DNA from 2 places in the Polycladomyces zharkentensis genome. Region 2 is predicted to be linked to the other one. Evidence: riboswitches for the same ligand, from Rfam matches in the RefSeq annotation. Region 2 holds a riboswitch; the other holds the start of a gene.
What was found. Region 2 has a riboswitch for S-adenosylmethionine ahead of metX (homoserine O-acetyltransferase MetX). Riboswitches for the same ligand answer to the same signal wherever they lie in the genome.
Positions count from the first base shown of each region.

Region 1 (4,139 bases), on a different contig from region 2:
GGTCGAACCTCCACAGCGGTCGCCGCCGTGAGCTGCTCCTGCCACTGACGCTCCAACTGTTTCCGTTTGTCGGGGTCAGTCAGCCGGTTGGCCAATTCCAATCCGTCCATCGCATCTTTGGCGTACAGAACCAGCCCGTCGTATTCGGGGCGGATACGGGTTTCCGTGAACTTTCGGGTCAAAGCAGCCCCTCCCACCAACAAGGGAACGTTGATTCCTGCCGTTTTCAAATCCTGTGCGGTAATGACCATCTGTTGTGCCGATTTGACCAACAGCCCGGACAAACCGATGGCGTCCGGCTGTTCCTTGCGGCAGGCGGCAATCAGTTGCTCCGGCGGCACCTTGATCCCCAGGTTGACCACTTCAAATCCGTTGTTGGACAGGATGATTTCCACCAGGTTTTTGCCGATGTCGTGCACATCTCCCTTGACCGTGGCCAACAGAATCTTGCCTTTGATGTTCGACTCTGTTTTCTCCATAAACGGCTCCAGAAACGCGACAGCCGCCTTCATCACTTCGGCACTTTGCAGCACTTCGGCCACGATCAGTTGATTGTCGTTGAACAACCGTCCCACTTCGTCCATCCCGGCCATCAGCGGACCGTTGATGATCTCCAGCGGGCTGTACTTCTCCAGCGCCAGCTTGAGATCATCGATCAATCCGTCCTTGGTTCCCTCCACGATATATTGCGCCAGCCGCTCTTCCAACGGCAACGTTTCTCCCGATGACTTCGTCTCCGTTTTTTTGGCGCGGTAAAACTGGACAAACTCGGCCAACACTGCCTCATAGTTTTCATGGTTGGTCTCAAACAGCAACCGCTCCGCCAAACGGACTTCTTCCTGCGGGATGGACGCATAACGCTCCAGTTTTTCGGTATTGACGATGGCGTAGTCCAATCCCGTCTTGGTACAGTGATACAAAAAGACGGCGTTTAACACTTCCCGTCCCGCCGGCGGCAATCCGAACGACACGTTGGAGATGCCCAGGATCGTCTGGCAACGCGGCAAACGTTCCTTGATGAGACGAATGCCCTCCACGGTTTCCTTGGCCGATCCGATGTACGCTTCATCACCCGTCCCGACGGGGAAAACCAGCGGGTCGAAAATGATGTCCTCTTCCGGAATGCCGTACTTTTCCGTCAACAAGCGGTAGGAGCGTTCAGCCACCTCCCACTTCCGTTCGCGGTCGACGGCCATGCCCCGTTCGTCGATCGTGCCCACGACGACCGCCGCGCCGTAGCGGTGAATCAGGGGCACCACCCTTTCAAAGCGCTCTTCCCCGTCTTCCAGGTTGATCGAATTGAGAATGGCTTTGCCCTGCGAAAACTTCAACGCCTCCTCCATTACCTCGGGCGATGTGGAGTCGATCATCAGCGGCGCTTTGATCACCTTGACGGCATAGGTCAAAAACCGCCGCATATCCTCCAGTTCGTCCCTGTCGGGATCAGCCAGGCACACGTCAATCACCTGAGCGCCGTTTTTCACCTGTTTTCGGGCGATTTCCGCAGCGGCTTCATATTCCCCTTCCTGGATCAGGTTTCGGAATTTGCGCGACCCGATCACGTTGGTCCGCTCACCGACGAGAATCGGTCGATTGTCCGCTTCCACATAAACGGGTTCGATGCCGGATACCGCCGGGATGCGCCGTTCCGGTACGGGACGGGGGCGTTTGTCCTTCAGCGCCTCCGCCAGCGCACGGATGTGATCCGGTGTCGTACCGCAACATCCGCCCGCCATATTGAGCCACCCGGCTTCGGCAAAGGCAGCCAACTTGGCGGCCAGTCCCTCCGGCGTTTCATGATACCTTCCCTCTTCGTCCGGAAGACCGGCGTTGGGATAACAGCTTACCCCACAACCGGCCATCGAAGCCAGCGTCCGCAAGTGGTCACGCATAAATTCCGGGCCGGTCGCACAGTTCAACCCCACGGACAAGGGGCGGAGATGGGAGATGGACACGTAAAAGGCCTCCACATTTTGCCCGGCCAACATCGTGCCCATCGGTTCGATCGTGCCGGAAATCAGAATCGGCACTTCGGTTCCCAACTCCGCAAATGCCCGCCGGATTCCGATTCCGCCCGCTTTCACATTCAGCGTGTCCTGGGATGTCTCCAGCAGCAACGCATCCACGCCGCCCAACAACAGTGCACGCGCCTGTTCGTAATACGCATCCACCAGTTGGTCGAACGTGACACCGCCCGTCACCGAGAGCGTCTTGGTTGTCGGTCCCATCGCCCCGGCCACATACCGGGGAGAACCGTCCCGCTTCCATTTGTCAACGGCTTTGCGGGCGCAGGCCACCGCTGCGCGGTTGATCTCTTCCACACGGTTTTCCAGTCCGTACTCGGCCAGCACCACCGACGTGGCACCGAACGTGTTGGTCTCCACAATGTCTGCTCCCGCTTCCAGATACGCTTCATGAATGGATTGGATCAGGTCGGGGCGTGTCAGGTTGAGTATTTCGTTACATCCCTCATACTCTTCACCACCAAAATCCTCCGCCGTCAAACGGGCATTTTGCAGCATCGTTCCCATCGCGCCGTCCAGAATCAGGATTTTTTCTCTCATCCGTTCTGCCAACGGTTGAATACCCATGGCCATCATCCTCTTTCCTTCCATCAAATAAAAAACCTTTCATCTCTGATCGGATGAAAGGTTGGCGTCGTAAACGCGCAAACTCTCATCTCCCAGAGATACCCTCTGCAGGAATTGGCACCACATTTGAAAGGCAATCCCTCTCAAATAGGTTGCCGGGCTTCATCGGGCCAGTCCCTCCGCCACTCTGGATAAGAGTTCCGCTAATCGGATTATGTGATTTTTTCGGAACAGACGAACGAAAAGGATTTGGAGATAAATATACAAAAAGAACGGGGCACCTGTCAATTGATTTCAGATCTTTGATTCGGGTGAACCTTTTTCCTCCCGCTCCGACTCGAGCGTGTCTGGTCCATATGGTCCGCATTGTTTTCCCGGCTTTCTCCCCAGAACCTCCCGAAAAACGGATCATGTCCGCTTCGAACCGTTGGGCGAAAGAACCAAGCCAAGTGCGCTTCGCTCAGGGATGCTCGCAATGGGGTTCCTCCGACGCTTCGTTCTGCCGTCAACCCGGAAAGGATGCCTCCCTGACTAACCAGACACACCCTCCTCCATCCTCTCTTTCACCATACTATATGCGCTTTGAAAGAAACTTTTCTCCGTGTTTGTCCGACCGGGCCGCCCGTTTTTACTTCTCAGGTGCCCACACGCTCCTTCGTCCCGTTCTGCCGCCGGCAGATCGTTGCCACCGCCTGAGCAACGGTCAACCGATCGCAACCGTTATGCATCCCGTTCCGTCACCGTTTCAACAGCCTCGTCCGTTGCTCCCTTCCGGGCCGCCATCAGGAACCAAGTGATCAATACAAACGCCGTCAGTGCCAAAAAGGGAATGGTGACAAATCCGAACCAGTTGATGTATTCGCCCGTGCACGGCACCCCGCGCGTGCAGGGAGTGAACGACTTCATCGCCGGTACCTTTTGCAGCAGATAATGATAAAGCGAAATGGAACCGCCGATCACACTGAGCGGAAGCGTGTAGGAAATGATCCCCCGGTCATCCCGATAACTGGCGATTCCCAGCAACACCGTCAACGGATACATAAAAATCCGCTGGAACCAGCACAACTTGCACGGTTCAAACATCGCGATCTCGCTGAAATACAAACTGCCCCCCGTCGCAACCAATGACACCACCCATGCGAAATACATTCCGTATTGCCGAATCCACCCCATCATACCGGATTATCCTTTCTTGCCCGATTCCTGAAGCGCTTGATCCAACGCTTGTTTCAATTGATTGTAGTCCAGCGGATTGTCCACTTTTTTCCCGTTGACGTAGATCGTCGGAACCGAATTGATGCCCAGTTTCTTTCCGCTGTCCATATCCCGCTGTACATCGGCCTCGTATTTCCGGGTGCGGATGTCCTGTTCCAGACGTTTCACGTCAATACCGGAAACGTGCTGCTTGGCCAATTGCACCAGAAACTCCGGCGTGGCCCAGATGACATATTCGTCCTGTTGATTCCGGTAGATCGCGTCATAGAACTGCCAGAACGCCTGTGGATTTTGACGGTAAATCGACTCACCCGCAATGCCGGCCGTCACGGA
Region 1 is NZ_JAFHAP010000011.1:88,800-92,938, reverse strand. Features, by position in the region: gene metH (methionine synthase) at 1-2,591, opposite strand, end outside; SAM riboswitch class I at 2,674-2,789, opposite strand; gene JQC72_RS12600 (disulfide oxidoreductase) at 3,312-3,764, opposite strand; gene JQC72_RS12595 (DsbA family protein) at 3,774-4,139, opposite strand, start outside.
Region 1: it holds a riboswitch for S-adenosylmethionine, as region 2 does, so the genes downstream of both, metH (methionine synthase) here and metX (homoserine O-acetyltransferase MetX) in region 2, are expected to answer to the same signal.

Region 2 (4,139 bases):
TTCATTGAACACTGCCCCCTTTTAACGCTGCGCCAACTGGTTCAAAAACTCCGGATTGTGGAATGCGAACAGGGCACTGACGCCGATGTACGACACAACCACGAAAAGGGCCATGCACACCCAAGTGGATACATATTGCGCACGCGGCCCGACCGTAATGCCCCAGCTGACCAAAAACGACCAGAGCCCGTTGCTGAAGTGGAAGACAGCAGCCAAGACTCCGATCAAATACAACGCAAAATTGACGTCACTGCTGAGGATCTGGTGCATCATCACTGTCAACTCATGCGGGTTCAAATCACGCAAGGCCACCTGAACCCGCGTTTCCCATACGTGCCATCCCACGAAAACGAGCGTGATGACGCCGGTGACACGTTGCAACATAAACATGTAGTTGCGGAACGTGCCGTGATTCACCACGTTGTTTTTCGCTTGGAACGCGATGTGCAGACCGTACAGCGCATGGTACAAAAGCGGCAGGTAGATAAACACCGTTTCCAAGGCGAGCAGGAACGGCAGATCCCAGATCCACTCCACCTTTTCTTGGAAAACAGCGGGGCCTCTGGTCGCAAAATAGTTCGTCAACAAGTGCTCGACCAAAAAAAAGCCCACCGGAATGACACCCAGCAACGAGTGCAGCCGACGGTTGAAGAAACTGCTGTGATTGCTCATCTTGCGCCCTCCAATAACCCCTTGTAAATTGGACTTTGATAGTACGATCAAGCCGTGATGTCAAACCGCTTCCCAAAGGTTTCGACAAGTGTGTCGAATCCCTCGGACCGCCAGCAAGAGCAGCCCTGTGGTTAGAAAGGGGTTTCAACTTTGTGAACATCCTTATTTTACTCCCAATCATTCAACAGCGTCAAGGAAAGGGGGTCAGCACCTCTCCGGCGCTACCCCTCCAAAAATTGCCGGATGACCGGTCCCATCTGTTCGTATTCGATCAAAAACGCATCATGGCCGTACGGGGACCGGAATTCCCACAGCTGCGCATCTTTTCCCTGCGCCCGTAATTCCCGAAACAATGTCCGTTGCTCCTCAATTTGAAACAACCGATCCTCCTCAATGCCGATGATCAGCACGCGGGAGCGGATTTTCGACAGCGCGGCCGCCATTCCGCCACGTCCCCTGCCCACATCATGCGTGTCCATCGCTTTGAGCAGACACAAATAACTGTTGGCATCAAACCGGTTGACCAGTTTTTCTCCCTGGTATCGCAGATAGCTTTCCACCTGAAACGTCGCGTCCCGGGACCATTCCGGCACATCGGTCTGCAAACGGCGTTGGAACCGCTGGTGAAACAATGTGTCCGTCCGGTAGGTGACCATCCCGACCATTCGGGCGATGGCCAGCCCTTTTTTCGGCCCCGGCCCCGGATAGTAATCGCCTCCCTGCCAGTCCGGATCGGACATGATGGCTTGGCGCCCGATGTCGTTGTAGGCGATGGCCATGGGGGACAACGCGGCCGTGGTGGCGATGGGGATCAAATTCTCCACCGCTTCAGGGTATAAGATGCCCCATTCCAGTACCTGCATTCCCCCCATGGAACCGCCGATGACGGTATGAACCCGATCGATGCCCATTTTCTGAAGCGTACGATACTGCACGTGGACCATATCGCGAATGGTGACCGGAGGAAAAGCCGAACCATAGGGTCGCCCCGTATCCGGATTGATGGATGACGGACCCGTACTGCCATTACAGCCGCCGAGTACATTGGTGGTGACGACAAAATACCGATTGGTGTCGATGTAACGACCGGGTCCGATCAAACCGTCCCACCAGCCCGGTTCCCGTTCATCCCCGACGGCATGCGCATCCCCCGTCAATGCGTGACAAACCAATACCACGTTGTCCCGGTTCGCCGACAGGCTGCCCACTGTCTCCACCGCAATGCACACATCCCGAAGTGTTTCACCGCATTCCAATGTTACCGGCCCCACGGCCACCGTTTTCTTTGTCACCGTATCGACGCTGGCTACCACGCGTTTTCTCTCCTTTTTCAAAAGGAAACACCCTCTTCGATCAGAAGAGGGTGTCGTCTGCTCCCATGCCATCGCAGTCCGTCCCCCTTCTCATCTCTCAGAACCTGTCGGTTCTGCAGGAATTGGCACCATTCCCCGCCGTTTGACGTGTGCGTGGATGCACGCGGTAAACGGGGTGGTTGCCGGGCTTCATCGGGCCAGTCCCTCCGCCGCTCTGGATAAGAAGGTGTTTCCTGATATTCGTATTTGAAGCTTATGATACGATGGATCGAAATTTCTGTCAATGTCTACTTGGACGAAAAGCGAATGATCGGCTCATGCGTGACGGACGGTGCATCCGGGTGTTCCAGCCAGCAATTGACGCGATGCGTCCGGGAAACCTCGGTCACTTCGGGTATCTCGTCGTTGCAAATGTGCATCGTGTACGGACAACGATCGGCAAACGGGCAACCCTTGGGCGGATCGAACAAATCCGGCGGGGACCCGGGGATCGGTTTCAACTCCTGCTTCCGGTCCAAATCGAGCCGGGGCATGGAAGCCAACAGTCCCCAGGTGTACGGATGACGCGGCCGGTAGAAGATCTCTTCCACCGTTCCCGTCTCCACCACCTTGCCCCCGTACATCACCGCCACGCGTTGCGCCATTTCCGCGACCACGCCCAAATCGTGGGTGATCAAAATGACAGCGGTGTCCGTTTTCTTTTGCAGTTCCTTCAACAGTTCGATGATTTGCGCCTGAATCGTGACGTCCAATGCCGTGGTCGGCTCGTCCGCGATCAAAATCTTGGGATTGCAGGCCAATGCGATGGCGATCATGGCCCGTTGTCGCATCCCGCCGCTGAATTCGTGCGGGTAATTGTTAATCCGCGTCTCAGGGCTGGGAATGCCCACCAAACGCAACATTTCCACCGCGCGTCGGCGCGCTTCTGAAGGGGAAATGCGCTGGTGCCAAATCAACCCCTCCATGATCTGCTTGCCCACCGTCATCGTCGGGTTGAGCGACGTCATCGGGTCCTGAAAGATCATCCCGATCTCTGAGCCACGCACCCGGAACATCTCTTTTTCCGTCAACTTCAACAGATCTTTCCCGTCAAACAGGATTTCACCGCTTTTGATCTTGCCGGGCGGCGAAGGGATCAAGCGCATGATCGCCTGTGCCGTGACGCTTTTGCCGCTGCCCGATTCCCCGACAATGGCCAATGCTTCTCCCTTTTCCAACGTCAGGTTGACACCACGGACCGCCTGCACTTCTCCCGCATAGGTGTGAAACGACACATGCAAATCACGAATCTCCAACAATGCCACGTCTGTCCACCTCACTTCCGCATCTTGGGATCGAGCGCGTCACGCAGACCGTCTCCGAACACGTTGAATGCCAACATCGTCAAGCTGAGGAAAAAGGCGGGGAAAAACAGCCGCCACCAATCTTCCGAAAAAATGACGACCAACGAGTCGTTGATCATCGTACCCCAACTGGCTTGCGGGGCCTGCACCCCCAACCCCAAAAAGCTGAGAAACGCCTCGGCGAAAATGGCATTGGGTACCGTGAACGTCAGCATGACGATGATGGGTCCCATGGCATTGGGAATCAGATGTTTGAACAGGAGGCGTTTGGTATCGGCGCCCAGGGTACGCGCGGCCAACACGAACTCCTGTTGTTTCAGTTGCAGCACTTGACCCCGTACCAGCCGTGCCATATTGAGCCATCCCGTCGCGGTCAAAGCGATGATGATCGTGCCCAAACCCGGCTCCAGCACGACCAGAAGCAACACGACGGTGAGCAGATACGGCAATCCCCACAAAATATCCACGATCCGCATCATCACTTCGTCCACCTTGCCGCCGCGATAACCGGCGATGCCCCCGTACAATACGCCGATGCACAAATCGATCAAAGCGGCGGCCAGTCCGATCTCCAGTGAAATGCGTCCACCGTACCAGGTGCGGACAAAGACATCCCTGCCCAAATCATCGGTACCAAACCAGTGTTCGCCCGAAGGCGCCATATTTTTCCCGTCCAAATCCTGCTCATAGTACGAATAGGAAGATAAATGCGGACCAATGATCGACATGACCGCCAGCAGTATGATGATCACCAGCCCCGCCATCGCCAGCTTGTTCTGCTTCAGCCGTCGCCAGACGTCCTGGGTATAGG
Region 2 is NZ_JAFHAP010000006.1:153,322-157,460, reverse strand. Features, by position in the region: gene sdhA (succinate dehydrogenase flavoprotein subunit) at 1-5, opposite strand, end outside; gene JQC72_RS06195 (succinate dehydrogenase cytochrome b558 subunit) at 22-672, opposite strand; gene metX (homoserine O-acetyltransferase MetX) at 894-2,057, opposite strand; SAM riboswitch class I at 2,073-2,210, opposite strand; gene JQC72_RS06185 (ABC transporter ATP-binding protein) at 2,273-3,289, opposite strand; gene JQC72_RS06180 (ABC transporter permease) at 3,301-4,139, opposite strand, start outside.